Regions from separate parts of the Halorhodospira sp. 9628 genome, predicted to be linked through region 3. Evidence: predicted binding sites of a transcription regulator. Region 3 holds the regulator's gene; each other region holds the start of a gene.
The links. The regulator sigma-54, encoded in region 3, starts transcription at its own class of promoters, with help from an activator protein. The targets are predictions, from matches to a motif close to TGGCANGNTNCNTGCTT.
Positions count from the first base shown of each region.

Region 1: pepA (flocculation-associated PEP-CTERM protein PepA) is a predicted target of sigma-54. The motif match lies at 2,620-2,636, and genes of this name have one in related genera.
Region 2: nifE (nitrogenase iron-molybdenum cofactor biosynthesis protein NifE) is a predicted target of sigma-54. The motif match lies at 2,968-2,984, and genes of this name have one in related genera.
Region 4: flgB (flagellar basal body rod protein FlgB) is a predicted target of sigma-54. The motif match lies at 2,812-2,828, and genes of this name have one in related genera.

Region 1 covers NZ_JAJNRF010000001.1:5,899-10,447, forward strand. The annotation lists gene LRG10_RS00030 (RND family transporter) at 1-1,551, shown strand, start outside; gene pepA (flocculation-associated PEP-CTERM protein PepA) at 1,634-2,563, opposite strand; gene LRG10_RS00040 (class I SAM-dependent methyltransferase) at 2,860-3,534, shown strand; gene prsT (XrtA/PEP-CTERM system TPR-repeat protein PrsT) at 3,618-4,549, opposite strand, start outside.
Region 2 covers NZ_JAJNRF010000010.1:72,238-76,786, forward strand. The annotation lists gene LRG10_RS10410 (biotin/lipoyl-binding protein) at 1-233, opposite strand, end outside; gene LRG10_RS10415 (DUF523 and DUF1722 domain-containing protein) at 285-1,283, opposite strand; gene LRG10_RS10420 (HAD family hydrolase) at 1,320-2,057, opposite strand; gene dnaQ (DNA polymerase III subunit epsilon) at 2,054-2,785, opposite strand; gene nifE (nitrogenase iron-molybdenum cofactor biosynthesis protein NifE) at 3,024-4,421, shown strand; gene nifN (nitrogenase iron-molybdenum cofactor biosynthesis protein NifN) at 4,418-4,549, shown strand, end outside.
Region 3 covers NZ_JAJNRF010000006.1:13,768-18,316, reverse strand. The annotation lists gene LRG10_RS07590 (HPr kinase/phosphorylase) at 1-350, opposite strand, end outside; gene LRG10_RS07585 (PTS sugar transporter subunit IIA) at 323-793, opposite strand; gene hpf (ribosome hibernation-promoting factor, HPF/YfiA family) at 837-1,163, opposite strand; gene LRG10_RS07575 (RNA polymerase factor sigma-54) at 1,206-2,660, opposite strand; gene lptB (LPS export ABC transporter ATP-binding protein) at 2,701-3,426, opposite strand; gene lptA (lipopolysaccharide transport periplasmic protein LptA) at 3,431-3,958, opposite strand; gene lptC (LPS export ABC transporter periplasmic protein LptC) at 3,945-4,508, opposite strand; gene LRG10_RS07555 (HAD family hydrolase) at 4,512-4,549, opposite strand, start outside.
Region 4 covers NZ_JAJNRF010000004.1:138,636-143,184, forward strand. The annotation lists gene flgE (flagellar hook protein FlgE) at 1-854, opposite strand, end outside; gene LRG10_RS06200 (flagellar hook assembly protein FlgD) at 891-1,775, opposite strand; gene flgC (flagellar basal body rod protein FlgC) at 1,793-2,362, opposite strand; gene flgB (flagellar basal body rod protein FlgB) at 2,369-2,776, opposite strand; gene LRG10_RS06215 (protein-glutamate O-methyltransferase CheR) at 2,918-3,745, opposite strand; gene LRG10_RS06220 (chemotaxis protein CheV) at 3,764-4,549, opposite strand, start outside.

The DNA of each region.
Region 1 (4,549 bases), on a different contig from region 3:
CTGGCAGCGGCCACCATCAGCGCGGTCACCGGGGCCACCATGGGCCTGCTGGTCCTCCTTGGCAAACCGTTCACCCTGATCACGGCCATCGTACCGCCGCTGCTCACGGCGCTCACGGTGGCGATGCTGATGCACTTCTTCAACGCCGTGCTCCACCATGCCCGACGGGGGGCGGTGGGGCCGGATCGGGTGCGCGCCGCCCTCCGGGACGTGGCCCGCCCCACTCTGTTCATGGCCCTGACCACGGCGGTGGGCCTGGCGTCTCTAACCGTGAGTCCGATTCGCCCGATTGAAAGCTTCGGCTTGATCGCCGCCTTCGGCGTGGTCTTCGGGGCCCTGTGCGTGCTCTTCCTGATCCCGGCCCTGGTCCTGCGCTTCGACCGCGGCCCGTGGGTCCGGCGTCGCGGGGCGATGGCGGGACTGGACCGCTTCACCGCCACCACCGCCCGCTGGGCGGTGCGCCGGCCCGGGACCATCCTGGCCGTCAGTGCCCTAATCGTCATCGTCTCCATCCCCATGATCCGCCAGGTGGAGGTGGAGACCGACCTCTACGAATTCTTCGCCGACGACCATCCGCTGACCCAGGCTACCCAACGCATCGAGGGAAAGCTCTCTGGGGTCATGCCCCTGGAGGTCATCTTCAAGGGGCCGGACATGGACAGCCTCCTGGACCCGGGGCGCCTGGAGGCCATGGCACAGGTACAGGAGTGGCTCGACGAGCGCCCGGAGGTGGACTACAGCCTCTCGCTGCCCGATCTGGTAGCCGAGATGCACTGGGCCTTCCATGAAGAGGATCCGGACTACCGGCGCATCCCCGATAACGAGGCCCTGATCGCCCAGTACCTGTTCATCCACGACGGCCGGGACCTGTTCGACGTGGTAGACCGGGACTACAGCCAGGCGCGGCTGATGCTCAACCTGAACGCCACCGGGGCGCGGGAGCTCAATACCCTGATCGACGACCTACGCGACCACTTGGCTGCCGAACCGCCGGCCGACCTGGAGTGGGACCTAACCGGCATGGGCCGACTCTTCGCCGATCAGGAGCGGCTGCTGATCCAGGGGCAACTGCACAGCCTGGTGGTGGTCGTGATCGCCATCTTTGTACTGATGCTGATGATGTGGCGCTCGGCTACTGTGGCGGCCGCCAGCATGGTCCCCAATCTGGCCCCGATCCTGCTGATCTTCGGACTCATGGGGCTGCTTGGGATCTGGCTGGATACCGCTACTGCGATGATTGCCAGCGTGGCCGTCGGCATCGCCATCGATGACACGATCCACTTCCTCCACGCCTACCGGTCCCGGCGAGCGCGGGGCGCCTCCACCGTATGGGCCATCGCCCGCGCCTCCCGGCAGGCGGGACGGGCCATTACCGCCACGACGATTATCCTGGTGGGCCAATTCCTTCTGGTGGGCGCTTCGGACTTTCAACCGACCCAGGCCTTCGGCCTGCTCACTGCCTTCGGATTAGTGGTGGCGCTGTTGGTCGATCTGTTGGTGCTCCCTGCCCTACTTGCAGCCACACAGCGAACGCAGCGGCTGAGGGGTTAGCCTTACACCAACACACCAAAACTAATGAAAGGAGCCCCGGCACACCGGGGCCCCTGCAGCGGATAGACTTGCATAATACCTACTACGCGTCCGCAGCACCAGATCGCTGCTGGCGTACCCGAGTCACGAAGCCAAGAGCCAGGAGGCCGAGCCCGAACAGACCGAGGACACCTGGTTCAGGAATCGCGGTGGTTTGCCCAAAGCGCCCGTCAGCCGAACCAGTGACTTCAAAAGTTGCGCTTTGCTCAGGGTCTAACTCGTCCAACCCCCCAATGAAGCTCTGTATGAAATCAAACTGCCCTGAAACCCGAAAGTCCATCCAGAACGGATCGGGCCCAACAAAATATTCCTGGCCATCTTCGGTCAGCTCCCAATCTCCAAAGAGTAACGCAAAACTCCCGATATCATCCTCCCCCGCATCTGGGTCAAAACTTCCTGAGCCCCGCTTAAGTACATCTGCACTCCCAATTTTGATATCTTCGCCAGTCCCACTTAGATCGAGACCGTTTGCTGCATCTCCTGTCTCGCTAGAAGGATCCCAGTTAGCAAAGCTGAACTCCGTATCCAGATTAGGATCCAACCAAAGAGTAATCCGCCCGGTTTCTCCTAAAAAAGCACCATTACCCGGATCGAACTGTCCTGTCGATTCAAGCGTTCCATACAGCCCATAACGGCTATCTGAGCGTGGGTCGGGCGATTCAGCGAGGTTGTCGGGCACACCAGAACCAGCGAGTCTAAATTGCGCTGCGTTCCACCATGCTGTCGCCTCAAAGCTACCATCACCGCGCAGAGTCAACAACTCATTGTAACTGCCCGAAAGTCGATCCACCTGCTGCTCTCCAACGGGGTCGTTGGTGAGGCCAAGCCTCGAATCGTCTATCGTCCACGACTCAGAGGTAAATGCACCCGCATCCACACTCCCAGTGACCCCAATTGAAGCCACCACCAACACACTCCCAAGGGTTTTTGCCGGATTAATTTTTTCCATTTCATTCTCCCACCAGATGGCCACTGATGTAGCTTCGTCGATCTGTAACGCTCGTGTTTACGCGCCCCCGACCTATAGATAAGCACACACCGTGCCAACCATTTTTATTCTTTTTTTTCATAAGGTTACGAAGGCTATGGAAGCACCCCATCGCAACTTGTAAAGTCTACTAACGCCTGAAGACCGTGGCTGGCTGGACGCCGTCGCCTCGCAGGCCCCCCGTCTGAGCACATATCGCTGCAAAGAGCCCAAGCCTGTCGGATGAGCAGGGGAGTGGTATGCTCCAAGGGATGATGCGGAGAAGGGAGGAGGCGTCCAGCATGACGAGGCCGTCAACCAAAACGCGAGACGAGATCGCGGCAGCCTACGATGCCCCGCCTTGGTGGTACGATTTGCGGGGCTTCCTCATCCTGACGTTCGCATACAACAGTACGCTCGGCTCGCAGCTTCGCCTGTTTGGGACGAACATCGGTGATCGCCACCTCGACATCGCCTGCGGCTCGGGCACGCTGCTGGAGATGATGCTCAAGTGGCGACGTCGTCGTGCTCTACCGGTCGGCACGGTGGTAGGGGTCGATTACGCCGAGGCGATGCTCCAAGGGGCAAGACAACGCTTTGTGAACGAGCCAGCGGTGACCTTGCAACATGCCGACGCCGCAGCGCTACCCTTTGATGACGACTCCTTCGACACTGTAAACATCGCCAACTCCGTGCACTGCTTTCCAGACGTCGATGGGGCCATCCAGGATTGCTACCGGGTGCTCAAGGCCGGTGGCACCCTGGCGGCCAATGTGCTGATCCATCCACGTACGGTACAACCGCTGCGGGCAATCGCGGAGCGCATCAACCGCTGGGGCATGCGCAAGGGCATCCTGCACACCCCTTACACGGTATCGGACATTCATCAGCGCTTCACCTCGGCAGGCTTCGAGGAGATCTCCTCCCAAATCTCGGGCAACTGCTACAATCTCGTCCTGCGCAAGCCTGCCTGTTGATCGAATGTGCTGAAATGCTCCCGGAGGCCGAGACGCATCACCCCCCTACAAGCTGGCAGCGGGAATAACGACGAGCCGCCCGTTTACTGCCCTCGCCGTGCTCGACCGAGCAGTTCCTCGGCCTCCGCACGGCCATCAAAGGATGGATACTCGGACAGCAGTGTATCCAGCAGCCCACGCGCCCGACCGACGTCATCGGCCGCGAGGAGTGCGCGGGCCAGGTTAACGCCGATATCAGGCCGCTCACTTCCGCGCCTCCATGCACCCTCAAGAATCTCCACCGCCCGCTCCGTATGACCCGCCTCTAGCAGGACCACGCCGTAGGTATCGAGCACCTCTGCATGGTCGGAGGCGAGTTCATGGGCCCGCTCCGCATACTCCAAAGCTCGTGCCGGATCCTCGCCACGATACAGCCAGGCCAGGTTGTTCAATGCGACGACATCCTCCGGGTGATGGTCGAGGTGATCCTGGTACACCTCACGCGCTGCGGCATCAAGGTCGCGCTCCATCAACGCCCTCGCCAACTCGTGCCGTACTCCACCGTCCGTAGGCTCTTCTTCAAGCCAGGCCTCCAGGCGCTCGAACGCGGCATCCTCTCGCCCCGCCCCGATCATGGCTTGATAGCCCTCAACGACCCAGGAGCGCCTCTGCTCCCGATCGAGGACTTCAGCATAGAGATCAGCCGCTCTGCCGAACTGCCCTTCCCGGAGATAGAGCCAAGCCTGGTGGGCCTTCACCCCCGGCTCTTCACCATATGCCTCGAGCAAGGGCGCCAACACCTCACGCGCCTCGCCCATCTGACCGCCAGCACCTAATTCACGAGTTAAAGCCAAGCGAGCCCCGACATGCTCCGAATCCGCTGCCAAGGCGCTCCGTAAGGCCTCGATAGCAGCTTGACTCTGCCCCTGTGATCCATAATTCCTAGCGAGAAGGAAATAGATTTGCCCAGATTCCGCCCCCGCATCCAGGGCACGCTCAAGAAGAGTAGTGCTGCGATCAAGATCCCCGAGGTTGG
Region 2 (4,549 bases), on a different contig from region 3:
TTGACGGTGACATCCGAGGGCGACTCGATATAGCCGAACAGGCGCAGCAGCGGCTGGTGGACGCCGGGCTCGGCGCGCTCGGTGGCGACCACCCACGAGGGTTCGGTGGGCTCCTCGGCAGGCGGATCGGGGCGGGTCCAGACCAGCGCCGCCAGCACCAGCACGGCCGCCAGCAGCACCACCACGGGCGCAGCGACCCCCCAACCCTTGCGCAGCAACGAACGTAACGGCACGCAGCCCTTCCTTTTCGTCTCGAATGTCGTGGAGCGACCCCGGCCGCCCGGTCAGACCTGATTGAGCAGCGCCAGTTCCGGCGGGCTCCAGTAGAGATAGAACTGCCGCTCCACGTAGGGATCCGGCCAGTGGCGGAAGTGGTGGCGCAGCAGCGTCACCGGCACGATCAGCGGCACCATGCCGGTGCGGTACTGCTCGATGACGTCCACGACCTCCTGCTTGTCCGCCGGATCCAGCTCCCGCTTGAGGTAGCCGAGCAGGTGATAGAGCACGTTGGCGTGCCGCCCCCGGGTGGCCGGCCGGGCCAGCGCCGCCATGAACGCCTCGATGTAGGCCTCGGCCACGGCCTCCAGCGGCCGCTCGCCCAGCGTCGAGACCAACCGCCCGAGCGCGCGCATGCGCTGGTCGTCGTGGGCCATGAGCAACAGCTTGTGCTCGGCGTGGAAGTCCACCAGGGCCTTGCGCGTCAGACCCGCCTCGACCAGGCGCTGCCAACGGTAGTAGCAGAAGACCCGACAGACAAAGCCCTCGCGCAGGGCCGGATCATTGAGCCGGCCCTCCTCCTCGACCGGCAGCAGCGGATTCGTCTCCATCAGTGTCCGCGCGTAGGCGCCACGGCTTGAGAACCCGGCCGGATGGCCGTCGGGCTTATACACCTTGACCCGCTCCATGCCGCAACTCGGCGACTTGGACTTGAGGATATAGCCGCTGAGCCAGTGCAGCTCACGCCCTTTCTCGCGGCCGTAGGCCTCCATGGCCTCGGTGACGTCGGTCTGCCGGTCACGCACACCACGCACCCGCACCCGCTCGTCCTCGGCCTGCTCCAGGCGGATGGGCGGCCGCGGGGTGGGCAGCCCGATGGCCACCTCGGGGCAGACGGGCACGTAGCGGAAGTAGCGCGAGAGCGCCTCGGTCACGAAGGGGTTGCGCTTGTGGCTGCCGTCGTAGCGCACCTCCTCGCCGAGCAGGCAGCTGCTCACGCCGACCGGTATGCGTGGCTGTGGCTCTTGGGCACCATCCTCCCGGTTCTGCTCACTCTCCCGACTCATGATCTCCCTGGGTTTGTACATCTTTTGTACAGCATTCTAAACGTCCTGTGCCGGCCCCGCACCCACACTGCGCTCGATGGCACGGCGCAGCGCCTCCATGTCCGGGACCATGAGGCAGTCGGGCACGCCGTCCGGCGGCTCCGGCGGGCCGTGACGGCACATCAGCGCCGCCTGCATACCCGCGGCCAGGGCGCCGGCGGCGTCGGTGTGCGGATCATCACCGACGTGCAGGACCTCCCCCGGTGGTACCCCGGCACGCTCACAGGCCAGGGCGAAGATCGCCGGCTCCGGCTTGGGGATGTCAATATCCACGCCGCGCACCACGAAGTCGACGCAGGGCCCCAGCGCCGTACGGTAGACATCGGCGTTGCCGTTGGTGATCACGCCGATCCGAAAGCGCGCCGAGAGCTCGCGCAGCGCCGGCAACACCTCGGGGAACGGGGCCACCCGGGCCTGCCGCGCCTCGAGAAAGACGGCAAAGGTCTGCTCCACAAAGCGCTCCGCGGCCGTCCCATCGATCCCGCAGCAGCGGGCGATCTCGGCCATGGTGGCACGGCGCAGGGTGGTCGCGTTGCGCGTCAGCTCAGGCCGCGCGGCGGCGAGTTCGCGGCGGAGCTGGCGCATGCGATCGGGATCGAAGCGCTCGGCCACCACCGGGTAGGCTTCGCGCAGGTAGTCGTGCAGGGTCTGCTCGGCCGCCGCGAGCACGTCCTCGACGGACCACAGGGTGTCGTCGAGATCGAAGGTCAGCGCCCGCAGCGGTGCCCGGATCATGAGCCGGCCGCCTCTTCGCCGCCGCCCGCCCGGCGCCCCAGCGCCGGGCCACCGCAGGTCGCCTCGATCCGCTGGAGCAACTGCTCGTGGGCCTCGCGCTCCAGCTCGCCCGATTCCGGGACGCGCAGTCGCGGCCGCTCCGGGGACAGCCGCTGGATCGGCTCGGCGCCGCCCGGCTCCAGGCCCTCGCCGTCCAGGGAGAGCTTGCCCTGGCCACCGGTCATGGCCAGGTAGACCTCGGCGAGCAGCTCGGAGTCGAGCAGCGCGCCGTGGAGTTCGCGCCGCGAGCCGTCCACGCCGTAGCGCTTGCACAGCGCGTCGAGGCTGCAGCGCTGCCCCGGATGCATGCGCCGCGCCAGCTGCAGCGAATCGGTGACGGTGCAGTAGTCCTCGAGTTGCCCCCACGCCGGCCCCAGACGGGCCAACTCGGCGTCGATGAAGCCGACGTCGAAGGGGGCGTTGTGGATGATCAGCTCGGCATCCCGGACGTAGTCGACGAAGCGCCGGGCGATGTCGGCGAAACGCGGCTTGTCCGCCAGGAAGCGGTTCGACAGGCCGTGAACGTTCTCCGCGCCCTCGTCCACCGCCCGATCGGGATTGAGGTACTCGTGGAAGTTGTTGCCGGTCAGCCGCCGGCGCTCGAGTTCCACGCAGCCGATCTCGATGATGCGGTGCCCCTCGGCGGGGTCCATGCCAGTGGTCTCGGTGTCGAGCAGGATCTGCCGCATGGCTCGGGTCCCGGGTACTTTGCAACGATTCCAAATAGTCTGCGGTGCGCCCTATCCCGGGTCAACGCAGGTTGTGCGAAAGGGCACACGATAACGCCCGCCCGTCGGATTTGCGACACGCGCGCGCCGCTCGCCGCCCGGCCACCGCCCGGCACAGGGCGGCGGCGACCGCGGACCGGGCGTGGCACGCGCCTTGCTGCACTGCGGGCAAGCCACCCACGACCGGAGCTGCCCGCCCATGCGCAACCAGGAGATCGCCGCTCTGCTCGACGAGCCGGGCTGCGCCCACAACCAGGGGTCGAAGTCCGGCTGCGCACGTCCCACCCCCGGGGCCGCCGCCGGCGGCTGCGCCTTCGACGGCGCCCAGATCACCCTGCTGCCGGTGGCCGATGCCGCCCACATCGTCCACGGCCCCATCGGCTGCGCCGGCAGTTCCTGGGATAACCGCGGCACCCGCTCCACCGGGCCCACCCTGTGGCGCATCGGTATGACCACCGACCTCAGCGAGCAGGACGTGATCATGGGCCGGGGCGAGGCGCGGCTGTTCCACGCCATCAAGCAGGCCGTGGACGAACACGCCCCGGCGGCGGTGTTCGTCTACAACACCTGCGTACCGGCACTCACCGGCGACGACCTCGAGGCAGTATGCGGCAGCGCCGAGCGCCGCTGGGGCACGCCAGTCATCCCGGTGGACTGCGCCGGATTCTACGGCAGCAAAAACCTGGGCAACCGCATCGCTGGCGAGGCGGTGGTCCGGCACATCGTCGGCACCCGCGAGCCGGAACCGGTGCCGGCAGAGGACCAACCGGCGGACCGCCAGATCCACGACGTAGGCCTGATCGGCGAGTTCAACATCGCCGGCGAATTCTGGAACGTCCTGCCGCTGCTCGACGAGCTCGGCCTGCGCCTGCTCGGCAGCCTATCCGGCGACGCCCGCTACCGCGAGCTGCAGACCCTCCACCGGGCCGAGGCCAACATGCTGGTCTGCTCCAAGGCTTTGCTGAATGTGGCGCGCACCCTGGAGGAGCGCTACGGCATCCCGTATTTCGAGGGCAGCTTTTACGGCGTCGCCGACACCTCCGCCGCCCTGCGCGGCTTCGCCCGGCTGATCGACGACCCGGCACTGACCGAGCGCACCGAGCAGGTCATCGCCCGCGAGGAGGCCCGCGCCGATGCCGCGCTGGAGCCCTACCGCGAGCGCCTGCGCGGGCGCCGCGCCCTGCTCTATACCGGCGGCGTGAAGAGCTGGTCGGTGGTCTCGGCGCTGCAGGATCTGGGCATGGAGGTGGTCGCCACCGGAACGCGCAAATCCACCGAGGCGGACAAGGCGCGTATCCGCGAGCTGATGGGCGAGCAGGCGCAGATGCTCGATAGCGGCGCGCCGCGGACGCTGATCGACACCGTCCGCGCCCACGAGGCCGACGTGCTCATCGCCGGCGGACGGAACATGTACACCGCGCTGAAGGCGCGCATCCCGTTTCTGGACATCAACCAGGAGCGCCCCCACGCCTACGCCGGCTACACCGGCATGGTGGAGCTGGCCCGCCAGCTGTGCCGCAGCATCGAGAGCCCCATCTGGCCCCAGGTGCGTGAACCGGCGCCCTGGGAACGGCAGGAAGGGAGGACCGGGCCATGACCCGCATCGAACGATCCACCAGCCCGCTGAGCGTCAACCCGCTGAAGGCCAGCCAACCGGTGGGTGGCACCCTCGCCACCCTCGGCTTCCGCGGCGCCGTGCCGCTGCTCCACGGGGCCCAGGGCTGC
Region 3 (4,549 bases):
CCGGGAGCGCGCTGGAGCTGGATGCACAGAGCCACGGCGGTCTCGCTGCGCAGCGCCGCGGGGCCGTAGAGTTCGGTGATGTCCACCAGGCCGAGGTCGCGCAGGTAGAGCAGCCCCCGCCCCTGCTGCGGACCGGCGCCGAGCAGGCGGTCACCGTCGCGGCGCAGCTGTACGGCGTCGTCGGCCACCAGGGCGTGACCACGGTCGAGCAGCGCCAGGGCGGCGTCGCTCTTGCCCACGCCGCTGGGGCCCTCCAGCAGGATTCCGTGGCCGTGGACCGCCATCAGCAGGCCGGGGATGACCGGCCGGTTCCCGGCCGCGTTCACGATGGGTCGGCGTGCGACTGCCATTCGCGCAGGGCCATCTGCAGCTCGTCCCCGTCCGAGGAGCGGCGCAGCCGCTCGCACAGGCTGCTGTCGCTGAACATCTCGGCAAGGCTGGCGAGGATCTGCAGGTGCTCGTCGGTGAAGTGCTCGGGTACGACGAGGGCGAAGAGCAGGTCCACCGGTGCCTTGTCGAAGGCGTCGAAATCGATGCCCCGGTCCAGGCGGATGAGGGCCCCGATGGCGCGGTCGATCCCGTCGATGCGGGCGTGGGGCACGGCGACGCCGTGCCCCAGGCCCGTGCTGCCCAGTCGCTCACGGGCCAGCAACCGGTTGCTGATCTCCCGGGCGTCGAGGCCGTCGCCGCTGGCCCCGATCAGCTCGCCTATGCGCAGGAGCACCTGCTCCTTGTCCTCGATGCCGCTCTCGCAGCGAACACGTTCCGGCGTGATGAGTTGCTCGATGTCCATGGAGTGTCCGATCGGCTGGCCCGCTGAACCGCGTCCCGCCGCCTTAAAGGCTGGCCTTGAGGGACGCGCCCTGCCGTCGCTGATCGACGGCCTTCTCTTTGTGTTTCAGGACCTGACGGTCAAGCTTGTCCACGAGCACGTCAATGGCTGCATAGAGATCCTCCTCGATGGCATCGGCAAAAACGCGCCCGCCGCCACCCCCGATGTGGATGACCGACTCGGCCTTCTGCTGCTTCTTCTCCACCGTGAGGATCACCTCGGTATCGATGACGTGGTCGAAGTGGCGCTGGATGCGTTGCATCTTCTCGTTCACATGCGCCCGGAGGGCCGGGGTGATCTCGACATGATGCCCACTGAGCTTGATCTGCATACCGCCTCCTGAACCCCTTTGCCGCCGGCGGAGCCGGGGGCCTCAGCGCCCCCGGGCCTCCCTGCGCTCCGCCGACGATGCGATGGACAGGGACTCCCGGTACTTGGCGACCGTCCGACGCGCCACCTGGATCCCCTCCTCATGAAGGATACGCGCAATCGCGCTGTCACTCAGCGGTTTTGCCCGATCCTCCTCGGCGATCAGCCGGCGGATCCGCGCCCGGATCGCCGTCGCCGAAGCCTCTCCGCCGTCGCTGGTCTGCACGTGGCTCGAGAAAAAGTACTTGAACTCGAAGGTGCCCCGCGGGGTGTGCATGTACTTGTTGGTGGTGATGCGGGAGATGGTGGACTCGTGCATCTCCACCGCCTCGGCGATCTCGCGCAGAACCAGTGGTTGCATCGCCTCCTCGCCGTGGTCGAGGAACCCCTGTTGCCGCTCTACGATGGCGCTGGCCACTTTCAGCAAGGTCTCGTTCCTGCTGCGCAGGCTCTTGATCAGCCAGCGCGCCTCTTGGAGATGGTTGCGGAGGCAGTGGTTGTCCGCGCTGCGGTCCGCTCTGCGGATCAGGCTGGCGTAATACGCGTTGACGCGCAAGCGGGGGGCGGTCTCGCCGTTGAGTTCCACCTGCCAGACGCCGTCGCGGCGCACGACGAGGACATCGGGGATGATGTAGTCCGGGGTTGTGTCGCTGATCTGCGAGCCCGGGCGTGGATCGAGGCTCTGGATCAGACCGAGGATGCCGCCGAGGGCATCTTCGCCGACCCCCAGGGCGCGGCCCAGGTCGTCATGGCGGCGTTCGGCGATGAGCTCCAGGTGGTGGAGGAGGGCGTGCTGCGCCTCCGCACGCCAGGGCGTGTCCTCGGGAAGCTGCTCGAGCTGGACGCACAGCGCTTCCTGAGGGTCGCGGGCGGCAACGCCGGTCGGGTCGAGCCGCTGGACACGCTGCAGGACCGCCTCTAGCTCCTCGGCGCTGACTTGCTCGTCGGCCGGACAGCCGGCCAGCAGATCCTCGGTGCTCTGGGTCAGGTAGCCGTCGTCGCCGACGGCGTCGACGATGACCTCGGCGATGGAGCGCTCCCGGGCGGAGAAGGCCTCGAGCTCGATCTGCGCGTGCAGGTGCTGCTGGAGGCTGTCGGAGGCGGCCGGCCGGTTGTCGAGGGTGTCGCGCTGCGCACCCTCGTCGCCGGGGGCGCTCAGTGCCGTGCTGCCGTCGTAGATGTCGTCCCAGGAGGTGTCCAGGGGCAGGTCTTCGGGGATGTCCTCGCCGGCGGGTTCGCTGGCCGGTGCCTCGTCCTCGTGGGGTTCCGTTTCCTGCTGCTCCTGCTCCTGCCCGGGCTCGGCCTCCTCATCGAGCTCGAGCATGAAGTTCGACTCCAGGGCCTGCTGGATCTCGGTGCGCAGCTCCAGGCTGGAGAGCTGCAGCAGCCGGATGGCCTGCTGCAGCTGCGGGGTCATGGTCAGCTGCTGACCGATGCGTAGCTGAAGCGACTGCTTCATGGCCGTGTCCGTTGTGCTTGAAGCATCCGTAGTCCGTCACTCACAGGCGGAAGTCCTCGCCCAGGTACACCTCGCGTACCCGCGGGTTGGCCAGCACGCTCTCGGCGTCCCCGGCGGCCAGCACCTCGCCGTCACTGAGGATGTAGGCGCGTTGCACGATGCCCAGCGTCTCGCGCACGTTATGGTCGGTGATCAGCACGCCGATACCCCGTTGCGCCAGCTGGCGGACGATCCGCTGGATCTCGCCCACCGAGATGGGGTCGACCCCGGCGAATGGCTCATCAAGCAGTATGAACCGCGGATTCGCCGCGAGGGCGCGGGCGATCTCCACGCGCCGGCGCTCGCCCCCGGACAGGGCGATCCCCGGGGAGTCGCGCACGTGGGTCACGCCGAACTCCTCGAGCAGGCGATCCAGCTCCTGCTCGCGCTCAGTGCCGTCCAGGTCGTCGCGCAGCTGCAGGATGGCCCGTACGTTATCCGCAACGCTCAGTTTACGAAAGACCGAGGGTTCCTGGGGGAGGTAGCCGATGCCCAATCGGGCCCGGGCGTGAATGGGCAACCGGGTGAGGTCGTCGCCTTCCAGGGTGATTCGCCCCTCGTCGGCCTGCACCAGGCCGACGACCATGTAAAAGCACGTGGTCTTGCCGGCCCCGTTGGGGCCGAGCAGGCCGACGATCTCACCGTCGGCGACCTCCAGCCCCGCGCCGTTGACCACGGTGCGGCCGCGATAGCGCTTGCTCAGCCCCTCCGCGCGCAGCGTCACCAACGGGTCATTCCTCCTCGCGCCGTGCCGGATACAGGATGGTCCGCGCCCGCTGCCCCTCGGCGCCGCGGGCCTTCATGACCTGCCCCTCCAGGTCGACGTCGATGGTCTCGGCGGTGACTTGATCATCCCCCTGCCAGAGATGTGCATCGCCCTGGAAATGGGCACGTTCGGGACCGCGGGAGTAGTACTCCATGCGTTTCGCCTCGGCATGCACGGGGCGAGGCTGGTTCTCGGGGTGGTCGCGGTAGGTGGCCGGCGTGCCGTCGACGTAGACGTGGCTCAGGTCGCCGTCCTCGTCGGTGTAGACCTCCATGCGATCCCCGGTGATGCGCATCTCGCCCCGCGTGAGCACGGCGTCGCCCTCGTAGACGCTGACTCCGGCGACCGCGTCGACATCCACCCGGTCGGCCTCCAGTTCGATCGGTGCCTCGTCGCGCTGGCCCACGGCCGTTGCCGGCAGGGCAGCGGCGAGCAGGGTCGCGGCGACGAGCAGTCCCACGCGGATACGGCTGGCGACGTCAGTACGCTCCATACGACCCCCGGACGTCGGCGTGCAGGCGCAGGCGATCCGCGCGGTAATCCAGGGTCATCCCGGTTCCGTGCAGGGTGCCGGCCGGCTCGCGAGCGGTGACCGCCTCGACGGTGCGCGCCTCGCCGGCGCGCAGGTCCACCAGCAGGTTGTGGGTGTTGATATCCAGCGGCGGACGCGCCTGCTGGGCCGGACGACGGATGTCCACCTCTTCGAACAGGCGGACTTCCCCGCCCTCGCGTTCGGCGATGCCGAAGGGGGCGCGGGCCTCCCAGAGGACGCCGTCGCGAGAGCGCATGCGTAGGTCGGGGTCGATGATCTCGAGCTCGCCGCGGCCGGGGAAGTGCTCGCCGGTGCGCCCGGAAAGGGCCGCACGGCGCTGCCCCTGCTCGTCGAAATCAACCATGGTAAACCCCTCGAGGAAGAAGTCCGGGCGCTCTTCGGGAGGGGCAGCGGTCTCCGGGGCCGGCGGCGCCGGGTCGCGGGTAAGCAGCAGACCGAGGAGGACGGTCAGGGCGAGGGCTGCTAGGGGGTAGAGGGAGCCGCGGCGCATGGCTCAGCCTTCCGCCCGGCGCAGCATCGGTTCAAGGTGGC
Region 4 (4,549 bases), on a different contig from region 3:
TGGGTCATCTCGCCGAAGTCGATGTCGATGTCCAGGTCGTCCACCTCGGCGAGCAGCGGGATATCCTCGAGGCTGGCGATCCGGCCTTCACCATCGTCCTCGGCATCGACCAGCGAACCGGAGGTGTCGAAGGTGAGAGTGTGCGGGCCGAAGAAATCCTCACCCTCGGCACCCGCCGCATCGTAGTCCACCCCGTCGATCTGGGTGTAGACATCCCACTCGTTGTTGCCCGCCTTGCGGAAGTAGAAGGTCGCGTCCCGGGCCGAGCCCTGGGAGTCGTAGAGGGTGGTCGTCGTCGACTCGGTGAAAGTCTCGCTGTCGTCCGGATCGAACGCCACACCCTCATCGATCACCTCGGCATCGGCGCTGAGGTTGGCGGCGATCTCGACGTTCTCGCTGGCACGCGCCGGGATCCCGTCGGTGGGCAGCTGAAGCTGGTCGCGACCGTCGCCGATGCGGCTGCCGTCCTCGTCGGTCTGGAAGCCGGTCAGGCGCTTGCCGGTGTTGTTGACGATGTAGCCGTCGCGATCCACCTCGAACTGACCGGCCCGGGTGTAGCTGACCTCGCCGTCGTCCTCAAGGCGGAAGAAGCCGCGCCCCTCGATACCCAGATCCAGGCTGCGCTCGGTGAACTCGAAGGACCCCTGGCTGAACATCTGGCCGACGTTGGCCAGCCGCGACCCCTGCCCCACGGCCAGCTGCGGGATGCCCATCGGGCCCATGGCGAAGAGGTCGTTGAACTCCGCCCGCGACTCCTTGAAGCCCGTAGTGCCGGCGTTGGCCAGGTTGTTGCTGGTGGTCTCCAGGTCCTTGGAGGCGGAGTTGATCCCGGTTAGCGAGATGTTGAATGACATGGCTGATCTCCTCGATCCCCGCTGCTCTTGTTCGTCTTATCGGATGCGCTTGACGTCGGATAGCGACATCTCACCGAGCCCGGCCACGCTGAGCTCCGGCGGCCGGCCGTCCATCCCCACCGAGACACTGGTCACCGGCGCACCCACCAGGGTGGGCACCGGCTCGCGCTCATCACCGTCCTCAACGTAGGCGTTGACCTGGTACGTGCCCTGGGGCATGCGCTGGCCGTCGTTGTCGGTACCGTCCCAGGTGAAGGGGTGTTCGCCCTCTTCCATCTCGCCAAGCTGCTCACGATGGACCCGCTCTCCGGCCTCGTTCTCGATCTCGACGGTCAGATTGGGGGCCGAGCGCTCGAGCTGGAGCAGCGCCTCCATCTCCCCATCCTCGGGCAGATAGGCCTCGCGGCTCTCGGTGACCACCTCACGGCCGACCAGCTGCGAGGCGCGCAGCGACTGATCCGAGCGCATGTGCTCGAAGAACTCGCGGAAGTCCGACTGCAGCTGCTCGATCCCCGAGGCCGTGGTGAACTGGGCGATCTGCCCCATCATCTGCTCGGTGTCCTGCGGGTCGGTCGGATCCTGGTTCTCGAGCTGGACCATCATCAGCTCCAGGAAGTCCTCGTGGCCGATGCTCTGCGGGTCGCCGTCGTCCTTCTCGTCGGGGATGCTGCGCAGATCCTCGGGCAGCGCCTCATAGCCCGACCGGGCGACCGAACCGGACGGCTCGCCGCGCGAACCGCCGGCGGGGCCACTGCCCACGGGCTTCTCGGCCGCCTTCTGCGCCGCCTGCACACCCTCGGCGACGCCCTGCGTGGCCCCGCCGCCCGGCTTACCGGATCCGCCGTCACCGGCGTTCGGCGGTTTGGGGGCCTTCTGGCCGCCACCGGCGGCCCCGCCCATCAATTGGCTCGGATCGAGCATGGTCGCTCCTCCCGGATTCAGCGGCCGAGGCGCAGGGTCTCGAGCATGAGATCCCGCGAGGTGTTCATGACTTCGACATTGTTCTGGAACGACCGCGAGGCGGAGATCATGTTGGTCATCTCCTCGACGGAGTTCACGTTGGAGCGGTAGACGTAGCCGTCGTCATCCGCCTGCGGATGGTGCGGCTTGTACAGCGGCTCAATCTCGGCGTCGCTCTCCACCACCCCCGGCATGAAGACCGGCACGCTGGGCGACGGGCTGGCCCAGGGGTCGCCGGCCGCCGGCACACCGGCGGGCTCGCCGCCAAAGAACTGACGCTGGAAGCTCACCGGGCTGACCCGATCCACCGGCCCGCCGGATTCGGCCCAGCCGGGGGTTTGCGCCGGCTGCGGTCCGCCACCCTGCGGATAGCCGCCCTGGGCCTGGTGGAGCGCCGCGGCGAAAACCGGCTGCCGGGCGCGGTACGCCTCCTCGGGGCTGGAGGCGACCGTCTCGGCGTTGGCCAGGTTGCTGGCCACGGTGTTCAGGCGCAGCTGCTGGGCGTTCATCCCGGTGCCGGCGACGTCGATGGCGTGCATCAAGGACATGTTCGCTTACTCCCCTCGGATGGCGCCGGTGAGCTTCTGGATCCGGCCGTTGAGGAAGTCCACGGCGGCCTGGTAGTTCACGGCGTTCTCGGCGAACTTGGCCTGCTCGACGTGCATCTCGACGGTGTTGCCGTCGAGCGAGGCGGCGTGGGGCTCCCGGTATAAAGATTTCGGATCGCCTGCCGCCATGGTGGATGACGGCGGCGGTTGCACGTGCTGCGCATGCGTCGCCTGCAACGGCTGCGGCTGCGGTTCGCTGGCCTGGCGCATGGCCTCGCGAAAGTCCATGTCCCGGGCCTTGTAGCCGGGCGTGTCCGCGTTGGCGATGTTCGAGGCGAGCAGCTCGTGCCGCTCGCCGCGCAGGCGCATGGCCTGCTCGGGTACCGAGAAGGCCTGATCGAAGCCGATCCGCATGGCGGGCTCCCGTGGTGTTCGTTCACGGGACCTTTATGCAGATCGCGTGCCAGGCACGCGGGGTTGGCGGATCAACGACTAAGCCGGAAGAAGGCGGCAACGGGCGGCAAGCGCTTGCCGCCCGGCGGCAGGGTCTGTCCGTCAGCCGCGGCGCCGGTAGACCACACCGCCATCGAGGCGGACCAGCTCGAACTCGTCGGAATGCCGGGCGAGGGACTCCGACGCCCCGACGATCAGGTACCCGCCCGGGCGGGTCACCTCGGCGATGCGCTGGACGATATCCCGCCGCGAGTCCCAGCCGAAGTAGATGAGCACGTTGCGGCAGTAAACGATGTCGAATCGACCCAGACCGGCGTAGCTCTCCAGCAGGTTGTGGACGCGGAAGCTGGTCCGCCGGCGCACGGCGGGCTTGACCTCCCAGGTGTTCTCGCCGACGGCATCGAAGAACCGCTGCTGGCGTTCCGGCGCCAGCCCGCGGCGCGCCACGTTGGCGGTATAACGCCCCCGCCGCGCCTCCTCGACCATCGCGGTGGAGATGTCGGTCCCGAGGATCTCGGCCTCCATACGCCCGCCGCTGTCGTTGTACTCGTCGACGGTCATGCTGATCGAGTACGCCTCCTGCCCGGAGGAGCAGGCCGCGGACCAGATGCGCACCGGCCAGACGCGGCGGCGCTCCATCTCGGGGAGCAGGTGCCGACGCAGGACGTCGAAGGGGAAGCGGTCGCGGAACCACTGGGTCTCGTTGGTGGTCATCGCCTCGATAACCCGCCCCTTGAGATCGGCGGTGGGGCGCTGCTCGAGCCGCTGGACAAGGGTGGCCAGATCCGGGATGCGCTCGGCCTCGAGCAGCGGCCCGAGCCGGCTGGCCACCAGGTACTGCTTGCTCGGCCCAAGGACGATCCCGCAGGCGCGCTCCAGGAACCGTGCGAACGCCTGGTACTCCTCTTCACCCACGGAAAGCGCGGCCAAACCGTCCTCCTTGCATGCTCATCCCCCTCGCTCGGCCAGCCGGGCGCCGACCCGCTCGGCCAACTCCCGGGAGTGGAACTTGGCCAGGAACTCGTCGGCCCCCACGCGACGCACCATCTCGGTGTTGAAGACACCGCTGAGCGAGGAGTGGAGCAGGACGTGGACCCCGGCAAGCCCCGGATCCTGCCGGATCGATCGGGTCAGGGTGTAGCCGTCGAGCACCGGCATCTCGATGTCCGAGACCACCATCAGCAGATCGTCGAGCCCGGAGGGATCCTGATCCTTCCAGGTGCGCAGCTGCTCCAGCGCCTCGCGGCCGTTGTTCTTGGTGACCACGCGCACACCGATCTCCTCGAGCGTGCGCTTGATCTGCCCCCGGGCGACCGCCGAGTCGTCCACCACCAGGACCTTGTAAGCCTCGGAGCCCTCGGCGTGATCCACGCCACCGCCCTCGGTGACCTCCGGATCGGCGCCGCCGGCACGCTGAACCTCGGCGAGGACCTTCTCGACGTCGACGATCTGGATCATCTGCCCGTCGTAGCGCGCCACGGCGGTCAGGTAGCTGCCGGCGCTGCCCCCGCTCGGCGGCGGCAGCACGTCCTGCCAGTTGATGTTGACGATCCGGTCCACCCCGCCGACCAGGAACCCCTGGACCTGACGGTTGTACTCGGTGACGATGATGTAGTTGCCTTCTTCCTTGGTGATGGCGCCGTTGCCGGTGGCGTAGCTCAGATCGAGCACCGAGAGGGTGTGGCCGCGGACGTAGGCGATGCCGAGGGAGGCCGGATGGGCATGCGGCACGTA